DNA from 4 places in the Rhodoplanes azumiensis genome. Region 1 is predicted to be linked to each of the others. Evidence: predicted binding sites of a transcription regulator. Region 1 holds the regulator's gene; each other region holds the start of a gene.

Region 1 (3,690 bases):
TCCGCCGAGCACAGCACGGCGCCGACCGGGAAGCCGCCGCCGAGCGCCTTGGCGATGCCCATCACGTCGGGCGTGACGCCGACGCGCTGGTGCGCGAACAGCGGTCCGGTGCGGCCCATGCCGGTCTGCACCTCGTCGAACACCAGGAGGAGGCCGTTCTGGTCGCAGATCTCGCGCAGCCCGCGCAGGAACTGCGGGGTGCCGACCCGCACGCCGCCTTCGCCCTGCACGGCCTCGACCAGGATCGCCGCGGTCCGTGGGCCGATCGCCGCCTTCACGGCGTCGAGATCGCCGTAGGGCACCTGGTCGAAGCCCTCGACCGGCGGGCCGAAGCCTTCCATGTACTTCTTCTGGCCACCGGCCGCGAGCGTCGCCAGTGTGCGGCCGTGGAAGGCACCCTCGAACGTGACGATGCGCACGCGCTCCGGCGCGCCGTTCGCCGCGTGGTACTTGCGCGCGACCTTGATCGCGCCCTCCATCGCCTCGGCGCCCGAATTGCAGAAGAACACCAGGTCCGCGAAGCTCGCTTCGCACAGGCGCGCCGCCAGGCGCTCGGCATCCGGCACGCGGAACAGGTTGGAGACGTGCCACACCTTCTCGGCCTGTGCCTTGAGCGCCTCGACCAGCACCGGATGGGCGTGGCCGAGGGCGTTCACGGCGACGCCGCAGTGACAATCGAGGTAGCGCTCGCCCGTGGTGGAGACGAGCCATGCGCCTTCGCCCCGCTCGAAGGCGAGGTTCGCACGCGCGTAGGTCGGCAGGAGATGCGACATGGCCGAACTTCTTCTGGCGACTCGTGAATTGAGCGGCGCACGCCGAAGAGATGCGCGGCCCATGAAATGAATCGTGCCGCCCCAGGGGCGGCACGACGACATCATTCTAGGTCCGGGCGGCGCGGTGTCAACCGGACCCGCGGCATCCGTCGTCTCACTTACGGACTCGAAACGGCCATGAATTGTGGATGCAATACTGGGGACTCTTGCGTGGGACTCGCGCCATATAGTAGCGTTTTCTTCGTAAGTATACGATATCTCGTGCGGCGGACTGCTCTCTCAGTTTCACATCCAGTTCCTGCGTACCCGCCGGTGGAGAGGCACCGCCGCGCGGCGTTGGGGGATTCGGTGAGACCCGTCCCGCGCCGCGAGGCGAAGAGGAACACATGTGGACCGACGAGCGCGTGGAACTACTCAAGAAGCTTTGGAACGACGGTCTCTCAGCGAGCCAGATCGCCGTCGAGCTGGGTGGCATTACACGCAATGCGGTGATCGGTAAGGTTCACCGACTGGGCCTGTCCGGACGGGCCAAGAGTCCTGCGGCGGCGGTGCCGCGGGCGAGAAAGCCGCGCGCGGCGGCGCCGGTGATGCGCGTCGCGCGGCCGGCGATGCGCGGCAACACGGCGCTGGCACGCGCGCCCGTCTACGAGGTCGAGTACGAGCAGGAGGTCGAGGCGGTCGCCAATGTGGTGCCGATGGGCCAGCGCTGCACGCTGCTCGAGCTCGGCGAGGGCAAGTGCCGCTGGCCGGTCGGCGATCCGGGCTCGACCGACTTCTTCTTCTGCGGCGGCCGCACCGCCGAGGGGCTGCCCTATTGCGGCTACCACGCGCGGATCGCCTATCAGCCGGTCGACCGCCGCCGCGACAAGCGGCTCGGGCGGATCTGATCCGACACGATTCCGGCGTCCGGCGCGGCCGGACGCCGAACCGTTCGGCGCCGCACGCCACGGGCGCTGCACGACATCATCGCGGGATCGCGCAGGATTGCCGGATCGCTGTGGTCCGCGATGCGGCAATCCGGCCATGACGTCGCTGCATTGCGCGCGACATCCGGGACGCACGCTGGTCGCGACCGCCGCGCACGCGCCGTTCGAGCCGGGGAGCGTGGCGGGCGGGCGCCCGCCGCTCCGTCCGGCCCCTCACGCTTCCGCGCTGCCGTAGCGGTCGTTGAGGGCGTAGCCGGCGCCGCGCACGGTGCGGATCGGGTCGGAGCGCTGGCCGCGGTTGAGCGCCTTGCGCAGCCGGCCGACATGCACGTCGACGGTGCGCTCGTCGATATAGACGTCGCGCCCCCACACCCGGTCGAGCAGCTGCTCGCGCGAGAAGACGCGGCCCGGGTTCTCCATCAGGAACTCGAGCAGGCGGAACTCGGTCGGCCCGAGCGGCACGTCGCGCCCGGCCCGCGCCACCCGCTTCTTCTCGCGGTTGAGCTCGATGTCGCCGGCGGTCAGAACGGCGGCGACCCGCTCCGGCTTGGTGCGGCGGAGCAGCGCGCGGATGCGCGCGAGCAGCTCGGGCACGGAGAACGGCTTGACGATGTAGTCGTCGGCGCCGGTGGCGAGCCCGCGCACCCGCTCGCCCTCCTCGCCGCGCGCCGTGAGCATGATCACCGGGAGCTGCTGGGTCTCGGTGCGGGCGCGCAGCCGCCGGATCAGCTCGATGCCGGACAGGCCGGGCAGCATCCAGTCGACGATGGCGAGATCGGGCGGGCTCTCCTTGAGGCGGAGATCGGCGTCGTCGCCGCGGCCGGCGGCGTCCACGGCGTAGCCTTCGGCCTCGAGATTGTAGCGCAGCAGCAGCGTCAGCGGCTCCTCGTCCTCGACGATCAGGATGCGGGCGGCCATCGGGTGGTATTCCTCTCGAGAAGCGCGAGCGCCCGGCGGCGGACGCTCGTTCCCTTCGTCAGGCGTCGAACGGAACCACGGTGCTCGCCGTCGTGTCGCCCTTCGGGCGCTCGTCGACGAGCGACTTGCCTTCGATCATGTAGTAGACCGACTCGGCGATGTTGGTGGCGTGATCGCCCATCCGCTCGATGTTCTTGGCGCAGAACAGCAGATGGATGCAGATGCCGATGTTGCGCGGGTCTTCCATCATGTAGGTGAGGAGCTCGCGGAACAGCGAGTTGTTGACGGCGTCGATCTCCTCGTCGGCCCGCCACACCGCCACGGCTTTCTGCAGGTCGCGCCTCGCATAGGCGTCGAGCACGTCCTTGATCTGCGACAGCACCAGCTCGGTCATGTGCTGGACGCCACGCATCACCTGCTGGGCGCGGAACTCGTTGTCGAGAGCGACGACCCGCTTGGCGATGTTCTTGGCGAGGTCGCCGATCCGTTCGAGATCGTTGGAGATGCGCATCGCCGCGACGATGTCGCGCAGATCGACCGCCATCGGCTGGCGCCGCGTGATGGTGAGCACCGCCTTGGCCTCGATCTCGCGCTGCAGCACGTCGATGCGGGTGTCGGCTCCGACCACCTTCTGGGCCGCGACCAGGTCGCGGCGGTCGAGCGCCTCGGTGGCGTCCGAGATCTGCTGCTCCGCCATGCCACCCATCTCGGCGACCATGCGCGCGAGATCCTGCAGGTCGGTGTCGAAGGCCTTGTGCGTGTGTTCGCCCATCGGGGGGGTCTCCGGAACGTCGTTGGGTCGGGTGTCGTCTTCGGGGGCCTTCATGGGGGTCATCCGAAGCGACCCGTGATGTAATCCTGCGTGCGCCGGTCCTTCGGCGTCGTGAAGATGTCGCTGGTGATGCCGATCTCGACCAGGACGCCGAGATGGAAGAAGGCGGTGCGCTGCGACACCCGGGCGGCCTGCTGCATCGAATGGGTGACGATGACGATCGTGAAGTTCTCGCGCAGCTCGTCGATCAGCTCCTCGATCTTCGCCGTGGCGATCGGGTCGAGGGCCGAGCACGGCTCGT
Region 2 (3,690 bases), on a different contig from region 1:
TCGAATGTTGTCGGTCGACGGTGGCCGGCACGGGTCGCTCCCGTCCGATGGAAGGCCGTCCCGACCGGCCGAGCCGGCCCGTCTCACAGGTTCCGTGCGACGGGAAATACGGGACGGAGCGGCGGCGGACGCCTCGGCGCGGAGAGCCGGATTCAGGCGCCCGGCCGGCGCGTGGTCGGCGCCGCCCTCAGACGGCGCGTCCGTCGGCCTCGACGCGGATCTCGTTGCCGCGCCATTCGAAGGATTGGCCGAGCAGGCCGTCGAGCCACAGCGCCGGCAGCATCAGGTCGCGCAACAGGCCGTGCAGCGGGTACCAGCGGGAAAGGTGCCAGCCGGCGGCGCGCGCCAGCGCCATCTCGGCGCCGTACCAGCCGAGCCAGAACAGCATGAGCAGCGGCAGCACCGGGCCGCCGAGCTCGCCGACCGCGATCGCTAAGGCGAGACCCGGAAACAGCCCGCCGGTGAGGATCTCGGGCAGGAAGTAGCCCGGGAAGCAGGCCCGCCGCAGCCGCGCCCAGCGCGACTGCCGGCGCCACACCTCGGCCGGACGGCGGCGGCCGAGCGGCTGCTCGAACGGCGCGTCCGTCAGGCGGACCTTCAGGCCGAGCCCGCGCACCACCTTGGTCGAGGCGGCATCCTCGGCGACATCGGCGCCGAGCGCCTTGATGCCGCCGCCGGCCTCCAGCACGACGCGGCGCCAGAACAGCGTCTTGCCCTGGGCGAAGCCGAGCCCGATCGTGTCGGCGACATACTGGGCGCGCGCCTGATAGGTGTTGAGGAAGGCGCATTCCACCTCGGCCCAGAAGCCGTCCGGCCGGCTGCCGATCGGCGGGGCGCAGACGAGTCCGGTGTCGGCCCGCCAGGTCGCCAGCAGCCGCTGCAGATAGTCGATCGGCAGCAGCACGTTGGAGTCGGCGAGCACGATCCAGTCGTGGCGGGCCGCGTGCCAGCCCTTGACGCAGTTGTTCAGCTTGGGATTGCTGCTGACCGGATCGTTGCCGATCAACAGCCGCGCCGGCACGGTCGGGTGCCGTGCCATCAGCGCCTCGACCACCGGGATCACCGGGTCGGCCGGCGAGGCGACGCAGAACAGGATCTCGTAGGTCGGATAGTCGAGCCGGAACGTCGAGGCGAGCGTCTCCTCGATGAAGTTCTCGATGCCGCACACCGGCCGCACGATGGTGACGGGCGGCGTGCCGGGCCTCGGCGCCATGGTGCCCGACCGCACGCGGCAACGCCAAGCGGCGATGGCGACGCTCGCGACATGCACGAGCACGGTGAGGCCACAAAAGGCGACAGCGAGTCCGAGGAGTGTCATGTCCGGCGACTACAACGCCCGCATGACGAAGCGATGACGAAGGGGCGCGCAGGGTCGGTTCCCAGGCCCGGTGCGGTGCGTCATCGAACCGCAACAGGACTCTGTCAGAACCCGGAAATGTTCACGATCATTGATGCGATCATTGAAGGGGGCGCGGCGTGACGGACAACGGATTGCGGCGCTTCCGCACATTGTTCATCTCGGACGTCCATCTCGGAACCCGCGGCTGCCAGGCCGACAAGCTTCTCGACTTTCTCCGCTGGCACGAGGCCGACACGGTCTATCTGGTCGGCGACATCGTCGACGGTTGGCACCTGAAGTCGAGCTGGTACTGGCCGCAGGCCCACAACGACGTCGTCCAGAAGCTCCTGCGCAAGGGCCGCAAGGGCGCCCGCATGATCTACGTGCCGGGCAATCACGACGAGTTCCTGCGCGGCTATTACGGCACGCATTTCGGCGGCATCGAGGTGGTGGAGCACGCCATCCACGAGACGCCGGACGGCCGTCGTTATCTGGTCATCCACGGCGACCTGTTCGACTTCGTGATCTCCCAGGCGCGCTGGCTGGCGCTGCTCGGCGACAAGGCCTACGACCTCGCCATCACGATGAACCGCCTCGTCAACGGGCTGATGCGGCGGCTCGGCTTCGGCTACTGGTCGTTCTCGAAGTGGGCCAAGCTGAAGGTGAAGAACGCCGTCAACTACATCGGCGACTTCGAGAAGACGCTCGCCGCCGAGGCGCAGCACCACGGCGTCGACGGCGTGATCTGCGGCCACATCCATCATGCGGTCATGCACGAGAGTTTCGGCACCCATTACATCAATTGCGGTGACTGGGTGGAGAGCTGCACGGCCGTGGCCGAGCATTTCGACGGCCGCTTCGAGATCATCACCTGGACGAAGCGGCTCGAGAGCATCGAGCCCGAGCCCGCTCCGGTCGCCGCCCAGGCGGCGTGAGCCGGGGTGACGATGTAAGTCCACGTTCCGCCTCGTCCCGAGCGGCTCTGATCCGGAGCCGTTCGGGGGCGGGGCGGTTTTGCGTGTCGGTGAGAGCGCCCGGAACGAGGTGCGTCGCGCCGGAAGAACGACGTCGCAACAAGAACGCCAACGATCCTTCGGAGCAGCACATGGCCTTGTCGCCCCATCCAGACACCATCGCGGATCCCGAACGTCACGTCATGGAGAAGGCCTATGCCCGCTGGGCGCCGCTCTACGATATGGTGTGCGGGCCGATCTTCGAGAGCGGACGGCGTGCCGCCGCGGAAGCCGCCCGGCAGGTCGGCGGCCGCATCCTCGAGGTCGGGGTGGGGACGGGGCTCTCGTTCTCGGACTACGATCACGCGACCCGGGTGGTCGGCATCGACATGTCGGCCCCGATGGTCGCGAAGGCGAAGGCGCGACTCGCCACCGGGCAGTTCCCGCATGTCGAGTCGGTGATGGTGATGGACGCGACCGACCTCGCCTTCGGGGCCGGCTCGTTCGACTGCGTCGTCGCGCAGTTCGTGATCACGCTGGTCGAGGATCCCGAGCGCGTGCTCGACGAGTGCGCCCGGGTGGTGCGGCCCGGCGGCGAGATCATTCTCGTCAACCATCTCTATTCGGAGAAGGGGCTCACCGCCGTGCTGGAGCGTCTGGTCGCGCGGCCGGCGCGCAAGATGGGGCTGCGGCCGGAGTTTCCGTTCGCGCGGCTCGCCGCCTGGGCGGAGCGGCACGGCGCCGTCGCGCTGATCGAGCGCCGGCCGATCAAGCCGCTCGGCGTCTACACGCTGGTGCGTTTCCGCCGTCTCCCCGACGCGGCCCAGCGCGCGGCGGCCTAGCGACTGCGCCAGGATCCGCTGGTCCGCGCGAAGCCGCGTGATCCAGGGGCGACATGGCCGAGCCGTCCGGATCCCCGCTTGCGTGGGGATCAGTGGAGGCCGGTGCCGAGGCTGTTTTCCGGCATGCCGGGGACATCCGGCGCACATCTTGTCGCTCCGGGCGGTGCGGGCTAGGGTCGCGCGCCATGACAACCGACCCCGCCTCGTCCTTCGCTCCGCCCACCATCGCCGACATCGCCGCCGCCGCCGCCCGGATCGAGGGCGTCGCGGTGCGCACGCCGCTGGTCGCCAGCCCGGTGCTCGACCGCCTCACCGGCGCAAAAGTCTTCCTCAAGCCGGAGACGCTGCAGCGCACCGGCTCGTTCAAGTTCCGCGGCGCCTACAACACCTGCGCGTCGATCCCGCCGGAGCGCCGCGCCGCCGGCGTCGTCGCCTTCTCGTCCGGCAACCATGCGCAGGGCGTCGCCGCGGCGGCCCAGCTCCTCGGCATGCCGGCGACGATCGTGATGCCGGCCGACTCGCCGAAGAGCAAGCAGGTGCGCACCGCCGGCTACGG
Region 3 (3,690 bases), on a different contig from region 1:
GCAGGAGCTCCTCGAGTCGTTCCGGGTGCGGGTCATGCGCCTCACCTGCACGGCCGGGATGGCCGGCCTGCCCCAGGTCACGATCCCGGTGGGCACCCTCGAGGGCTGCCCGGTGGGGCTCTCCTTCATCGGCTGGGCGGGCGGCGACGAGGCGCTGCTCGACCTCGCCGTGCGGCTCGCGCCCAACGTCGGCGCCACCGCGGAGTAGCGGCGCCGGACTTTCTCCCGGCTTGGTTTATAAAGCGTCGACGGGGCGTCCGTTGCACGGGCGCAACGCGTTCCGGCATTCGGCCTCGCACCTTCGTGATCACGACCGTCCTTCGTTCGGCGGACCGCGCAAGACATCCTTCACCCGCGTCGCGGACAGTCTGCGGCCTCGCGGACACGGCCGCGATCGTGCCCGGGAACGAACCAATCCGGTCACCGGGAGACCTTATTTGCGCCCGATCGGCCCACCAGATGACGGGGGTCGGCCGGGTGGGACGACCCGCCGGCCGGCGGCCACGAGGCCAGACCGAAAGAACCCCCGGCACGCATCCGGCGTGCCTTTCCGGAGACTGCGCAATGCCCCGTACCGAGCTGCGAACCTTCGACACCGACGCGCCCCCGCCAGCCGCCCGCACCGCGGCCGACGGCAAGGTCGAGCGCGCCGAGACCGGTCGCCCGACCGGCCGCGAAGCCCGCCGCACCACGACCGACCGCTCCGCCGTCGCCTACTGCGTCGACAACGACCTGATCTGATCACGAGCTGATCAGCCTCGTCGTTCCGAGGCACTGGTCATTCCGGGCGGTGCATCGCGCCGTCCGGCCGCGGGCTCGGGCCTGAGCCCCGGAAGACGGTCTTGCCCCCCATCATTTCTGTTCCGGCTGACGGGCCGCTCCTTACCCTCTCCCAAAGGGAGAGGGTCGACGCGCTCTTGCGCGTCGGGGTGAGGGGTTAGGGCGCCAGCTGGATAGCGTGGCACCCCCTCACCCGGACTTCGCGCCTTCGGCGCGAACCCCGACCTCTCCCCGCCGGGGAGAGGTGAAGGTCGTGCCCGCCGTGAGTCTTTGCGCTGATCAGCCGGACGTCTCTCAATACTTCATCGGCACGTAGAGCTCGGCCGGCAGCGTGCGCCGCTCGTAGTTCGGGTTGAACACCCGGTCCGGCAGCGCGATCGGGACGTGCGGAACGGGCTCGTAAGGAATCTGCTTCAACAGGTGGTCGATGCAGTTGAGCCGCGCGCGCTTCTTGTCGTTGCCCTCGACGATGAACCACGGCGCCTCGCGGATGTTGGTGCGGAACAGCATGTCCTCCTTGGCGCGCGTGTAGTCCTCCCAGCGCACCCGCGACTGCAGATCCATCGGGCTCAGCTTCCACTGCTTCATCGGATCGTGGATGCGCATGAGGAAGCGCATCTGCTGCTCCTCGTCCGTGATCGAGAACCAGTACTTCAGCAGGATGATGCCGGAGCGCACCAGCATGCGCTCGAACTCCGGCACGTCGCGGAAGAACTGCTCGACCTCGTCCTCGGTGGCGAAGCCCATCACCCGCTCGACGCCGGCACGGTTGTACCAGGAGCGGTCGAACAGCACGATCTCGCCGCCGGCCGGCAGATGCGGCACGTAACGCTGGAAGTACCATTGGGTGCGCTCGCGCTCGGTCGGCGCCGGCAGCGCGACGACGCGGGCGATGCGCGGATTGAGCCGCTGGGTGATGCGCTTGATGACGCCGCCCTTGCCGGCGGAGTCGCGCCCCTCGAAGATGACGACGATCTTCGCCTTGGTGTGCTGCACCCAGTCCTGCAGCTTGATCAGCTCGGCCTGCAGCGCGAGCAGATTGCGCAGATAGTCGCGCCGGTCGATCGACGGCGGATGGGTCCGCTTGTAGATCTTGCGGATCTCCTCCGAGAGCGCCGGCTCGGACAGCTCGAGCTCGTAGTCCTCGTCGAGCGTGTCGGCGAGCTCGGCGTCGAGCCAGTCGAGGCCGCCGTTCTCCGGCCTGCCCTCGGCGCCATGTCCGTCGCCCGCATGCCCGTCGTCCGAACTTCCGTTGCCCGGCTTGCCATTGCTCGACGTGCCGTGTCCCGGCTTGCGGTCGTCCATCTGTCGCTCCGGTGAAGTCTCTGAACCGGCGATGGGAATCGCCGGACCGGACAGTGCCCGCGAGTGTGCGACAGTTCGATGACGAAGTCCGCGCGGCCGAGGGTCGCGCGGAGTCTTCCGGACACCGACTCCCCGCCCGTCACACGCGGGTCGGGTAGTTCGGGCTCTCGCGCGTGATGGTCACGTCGTGGACGTGGCTCTCGCGCAGGCCGGCGGCCGAGATCTTCACGAACTGCGCCTTCTCGTGCAGCTCGGCGAGCGTCTTGGCGCCGACATAGCCCATGGCGGCGCGGAGCCCGCCGGTGAGCTGGTGGAGCACGGCGCCGGCCGGCCCCTTGTAGGGCACCTGGCCCTCGACGCCCTCCGGCACCAGCTTGAGCGAGTCCTTGATGTCCTGCTGGAAATAGCGGTCGGCCGAACCCCGCGCCATGGCGCCGACCGAACCCATGCCCCGATACGTCTTGTAGGAGCGGCCCTGATAGAGGAACACCTCGCCCGGAGTCTCGTCGGTGCCGGCGAGCAGCGAGCCGATCATGGCGCAGTCGGCGCCGGCGGCGAGCGCCTTGGCGAGATCGCCCGAATACTTGATGCCGCCGTCGGCGATCACCGTCACCTTGGCGTCGCGCGCGACCCTGACGGCGTCCATGATGGCGGTGAGCTGCGGCACGCCGACGCCCGCCACCACGCGGGTCGTGCAGATCGAGCCCGGGCCGATGCCGACCTTGACGGCGTCGGCGCCGGCGTCGATCAGCGCCTTGGCGCCGTCGGCGGTCGCGATGTTGCCGGCCGCCACCTGAACGGCGTTGGACAGCTTCTTGATGCGGGTCACCTGCTCGAGCACGTGGCGCGAATGGCCGTGCGCCGTGTCGACGACGATCAGGTCGACGCCGGCCCCGATCAGATGCTCGGTGCGGGCATAGCCCGAGTCGCCGACCGTGGTCGCCGCGGCGACCCGCAGGCGTCCCTGCGCGTCCTTGCAGGCGTTCGGATTGGCGACCGCCTTCTCGATGTCCTTCACGGTGATCAGGCCGACGCAGCGATACTGGTCGTCGACGACCAGGAGCTTCTCGATGCGGAACTGGTGGAGGAGCCGCTTGGCCTCCTGCTGGCTCACCCCTTCCCGCACCGTGACCAGGCGCTCCTTGGTCATCAGCTCGGAGACCTTCTGGTCCGGATCGTGGGCGAAGCGCACGTCGCGATTGGTGAGGATGCCGACCAGCCGGCCCTCGATGCCCGCCTCGGTGGTGACCACCGGGATGCCGGAGATGCGGTTCTCGGCCATCATGCGCAGCGCCTCGGCGAGCGACGCGTCGGGACCGATGGTGAGCGGGTTCACCACCATGCCGCTCTCGAACTTCTTCACCTGCCGCACCTGGGCGGCCTGCGCCTCCGGCTCGAAGTTGCGGTGGATGACGCCGATGCCGCCGGCCTGCGCCATGGCGATCGCCATGGCGGACTCGGTCACCGTGTCCATGGCGGAGGCGATGATCGGGATGTTGAGCGGGATTTCTCGCGTGAGGAAGGTGCGCACGTCGGCCTGCGAGGGCAGCACGTCGGACAGGCCCGGCTGCAGCAGCACGTCGTCGAAGGTGAGGGCCTCGCGCG
Region 4 (3,690 bases), on a different contig from region 1:
GATCTGCCGCGACGTCTTCGGATCGAGGCTCGCGGTCGGCTCGTCGATCAGCAGGAGGTCGGGATCCTGCAGCAGCGCGCGGGCGATGCCGACGCGCTGGCGCTGTCCGCCGGAGAGCGCGTCGGCGCGCTTGTCGACGTGATCGAGGAGGCCGACGCGGTCGAGCGTCGCGAAGGCGTTACGCACGTCGGCGGGCGGGAAGCGGCGCGCCAGGCTGCGCCAGAACGGGACCGTGCCGAGCCGACCGGCCAGCACGTTCTCCATCACGGTCAGCCGCTCGACCAGCGCGAACTCCTGGAAGATCATGCCCATGCGGCGGCGCAGCCGGCGCAATGCGCGACGCGACGCGCCCGTCACCTCGTCGTCGCCGAGGAAGATCCGGCCGGACGTCGGCTCGACCAGCCGGTTGACGCAGCGGATCAGCGTCGACTTGCCGGCGCCCGACGGGCCGATCAGGCCGATCACCTCGCCGGCCGGCACCACGAGGTCGACGCCGCGCAGCGCGGCGTCGCCGGTGCGGTACTGCTTTCGCAAGCCCTCGATCCGCAGCATGCGGGATCAGCCCTCGCCCGTGTCGGTGCTCGCGCGCACGACGCCTCGGCGCGTCAGCCCTTGCAATCGTAGGAGATGCCCATCGCCTTGTCGATGTCGCGCACCACCTCCCAATGCTGCTTGTAGGTGATCGGGATGAACTTCTCCTGCGGCGGCTCGGTCGACTGGAACTCCTTGAGGAGATCGCTGCCGGTCCAGTCGAACGAGAAGAACGCCTCCTTCACCTTGGCGGCGAGTTCGGGCTTCAGGTTGTAGACCATGCCGTAGCCGGTGGTCGGGAAGGTCTGCGACTTGTAGATCGAGACGAGCTGGTCCTTCTTGACCACGTTGCGGGCCAGCATGCGCAGCATCACCGAGTTGGCGATCGCGGCCACCGGATAGTCCTTGTTGGCCACGCCGATCACCGAGTTGTCGTGCTTGCCGGAGAACACCGGCTCGTAGTCCTTGCCGGGCTCGAGTCCGAACTTCTCCCGCAGCAGCGCCGACGGCGCCTTGTAGCCGGAGTTCGAGGTCTGCGACGTGAAGGCCATCTTCTTGCCGCGGATGTCCTCGGGCTTGGTCACGCCGGAGCCCGGATACGTGATGATCTCCATCTCGTAGCCGTACTCGCCCTTGAGCGAGGCCATCATGGCGAAGGGCACGAAGCCGGCGCAGTTGACGGCGATCGGGTTCGAGCCGGTGTTGAAGCCGGCGACGTGCAGGCGGCCGGCCCGCATCGCCTCGAGCTGGGCGGCGTTGGACTGGACCGGGAAGAACTGCACCTTCTTGCCCGTCACCTTCTCCATGTGGCGCAGGAAGCCGTCCCACACCTTGGCGTAGACGGCGGGATCCTCGACCGGCGTGTAGGCGAAGATCAACGTCGCGGGGTCGACCCACTGCTTCGGATCGGTCGGCGCGTCGGCGACGAGGTCGCCGTCGGCGTCGGTGTAGCGGGCGTCGAGCGCGGCGGCGGTGAACGGCTGCAGGGCGAGGGCAAGGGCGCCGAGAAGGGCGCCGAGGCGGCGAACGCGCATCGCGGAGATCTCCATGTGCGGCCCGCCGCGCGCCGGCGGCGGTCCGACGACGCGCCGCGGCCGCGGCCGGGATCCGACCCGGACGCCTAGGCCGCTCGTATTACAGTGATGTGACGGCTGCGACGGATTCGCCCGGCGAGGCCCAAAGCGACCCGCGTCTTTCTCGACTTTGCCTATTTGTTCGGCATGCCGACCTGTCTTGTATGCAATGAGAGTGGAGCCTCGGCGCCGCGGCAGCCTCGCACGGCTTCCCTCGCCACGCCCGTTCCCATCGGAGATTCAGCAGGTTCGCCGGATCGACCCGGCGCCCGCGCCGAGTTGGCACGCCGCTTGCGGGAGGTCTCACGCCCCGCGCCCCCGCCCTGCCATTCGGAGAACGAGAATGAAGCGTCGAGACGTCCTCAAGTCGATGACGGCCCTGGCGGCCGGCAGCATGCTCCCGGCCCCGGCGATCTGGTCGGAGGCGAAGGCCCAGGCCCGCAACGAGACGCTGCTGCTGGTCTCCGAGAGCGGCCCGAACAATCTCGACATTCACGGCGTCGGCACCAACCGCCCCGGCTACGAGGTCGCCTGGAACTGCTACGACCGGCTGATCTCGCACGGCACCAAGACGCTGGAGAACGGCGTCGCCTCCTACGACCGCGACAAATACACGCCCGAGCTCGCCGAGGACTGGACCGTCACCGACACGTCGGCAACCTTCAAGCTGCGCAAGGACGCGACCTTCCACGACGGCACGCCGGTGACGGCCAAGGACGTGAAGTGGTCGTTCGACCGCGCCGTCACGGTCGGCGGCTTCCCGACCTTCCAGATGAAGGCGGGCTCGCTGGAGAAGCCCGAGCAGTTCGTCGTCGTCGACGACCACACGTTCCGGGTCGACTTCATCCGCAAGGACAAGCTGACGATTCCGGACATCGCCGTCATCGTGCCGTCGATCTTCAACTCGGAGCTGATGAAGAAGAACGCCACCGAGAAGGATCCGTGGGCCATGGAGTACGCCAAGGCCAACACGGCCGGCGGCGGCGCCTACAAGGTGACGAAGTGGACGCCCGGCACCGAGGTGATCTACGAGCGCAACGAGACCTGGAAGGGCGGGCCGCTGCCCAAGATCAAGCGCATCGTGTGGCGCATGGTCCCGTCCGCCGGAAACCGGCGCGCCCTGATCGAGCGCGGCGATGCCGACATCTCGTTCGACCTGCCCAACAAGGACTTCGTCGAGCTGAGCCAGGCCGGCAAGGTGGCCGTGGTGTCGAGCCCGATCGGCAACGGCATCCAGTATATCGGCATGAACGTGACCAAGCCGCCCTTCGACAAGCTGGAGGTGAGGCAGGCCGTCGCCTACGCGATTCCTTATCAGAAGATCATGGACGCCGTGATGTTCGGCCTCGCCAAGCCGATGTTCGGCGCGCCGGAGGGGGCCGCGCTCTCGACCGCCTGGCCGCAGCCGCACGGCTACGTCACGGATCTCGCCAAGGCGAAGGCGCTGCTCGCCAAGGCCGGCCTGCCGAACGGCTTCGAGACGACGCTCTCGTTCGACCTCGGCTTCGCCGCCGTCAACGAGCCGCTGTGCGTGCTGGTGCAGGAGAGTCTCGCCCAGATCGGCATCAAGGCGACCATCAACAAGGTGCCGGGATCAAGCTGGCGCGCCGAGATGACCAAGAAGGAGATGCCGCTGATCTCCAACTTCTTCTCGGGCTGGCTCGATTATCCCGAGTACTTCTTCTTCTGGTGCTATCACGGCCAGAATTCGCTGTTCAACACCATGAGCTACCAGAACAAGGAGATGGACGCGCTGATCGACGCCGCCCGCAAGGCGGCCGCCGAGGGCGACACCGCCGCCTACGACAAGGACGTGACGGGCTTCGTCGCCAAGGCGTTCGCCGACGTGCCGCGCATCCCGCTGTTCCAGCCCTATCTGAACGCGGCGATGCAGAAGAGCGTCTCCGGCTATCGCTACTGGTTCCACCGCCAGCTCGACTACCGCACGCTGAGCAAGGCGTGAGCGCGACGTACAAATGAACCGAGCCGGCACAGCGCCGGCACTTCCTCTCCCCGCGTGCGGGGAGAGGGTGGCTCGGACCGAAGGTCCGAGTCGGGTGAGGGGGCGTCTCCGTATCCCCGAGAG

The links. Region 1 encodes PhoB, which activates phosphate uptake and scavenging genes when phosphate is short. Its sites were predicted from a motif close to TGTCATNNANCTGTCAT; they were not measured.
Region 2: the regulator PhoB is predicted to act here: its motif matches at 1,341-1,357, upstream of ACFSOX_RS18445 (ceramide glucosyltransferase).
Region 3: the regulator PhoB is predicted to act here: its motif matches at 2,153-2,169, upstream of ppk2 (polyphosphate kinase 2).
Region 4: the regulator PhoB is predicted to act here: its motif matches at 1,665-1,681, upstream of phnD (phosphate/phosphite/phosphonate ABC transporter substrate-binding protein).

Annotation. Positions count from the first base shown of each region.
Region 1 covers NZ_JBHUIW010000029.1:38,058-41,747, forward strand. Annotated here, with positions in the region: gene ACFSOX_RS20405 (aspartate aminotransferase family protein) at 1-773, opposite strand, end outside; gene ACFSOX_RS20410 (GcrA family cell cycle regulator) at 1,160-1,660, shown strand; gene phoB (phosphate regulon transcriptional regulator PhoB) at 1,913-2,617, opposite strand; gene phoU (phosphate signaling complex protein PhoU) at 2,676-3,389, opposite strand; gene pstB (phosphate ABC transporter ATP-binding protein PstB) at 3,449-3,690, opposite strand, start outside.
Region 2 covers NZ_JBHUIW010000024.1:33,443-37,132, reverse strand. Annotated here, with positions in the region: gene ACFSOX_RS18445 (ceramide glucosyltransferase) at 188-1,318, opposite strand; gene ACFSOX_RS18440 (UDP-2,3-diacylglucosamine diphosphatase) at 1,477-2,274, shown strand; gene ACFSOX_RS18435 (class I SAM-dependent methyltransferase) at 2,445-3,134, shown strand; gene ACFSOX_RS18430 (threonine ammonia-lyase) at 3,320-3,690, shown strand, end outside.
Region 3 covers NZ_JBHUIW010000001.1:29,723-33,412, reverse strand. Annotated here, with positions in the region: gene ACFSOX_RS00145 (amidase) at 1-208, shown strand, start outside; gene ACFSOX_RS00140 (hypothetical protein) at 565-741, shown strand; gene ppk2 (polyphosphate kinase 2) at 1,075-2,085, opposite strand; gene guaB (IMP dehydrogenase) at 2,225-3,690, opposite strand, start outside.
Region 4 covers NZ_JBHUIW010000004.1:76,601-80,290, forward strand. Annotated here, with positions in the region: gene phnC (phosphonate ABC transporter ATP-binding protein) at 1-552, opposite strand, end outside; gene phnD (phosphate/phosphite/phosphonate ABC transporter substrate-binding protein) at 606-1,565, opposite strand; gene ACFSOX_RS05515 (ABC transporter substrate-binding protein) at 1,948-3,567, shown strand.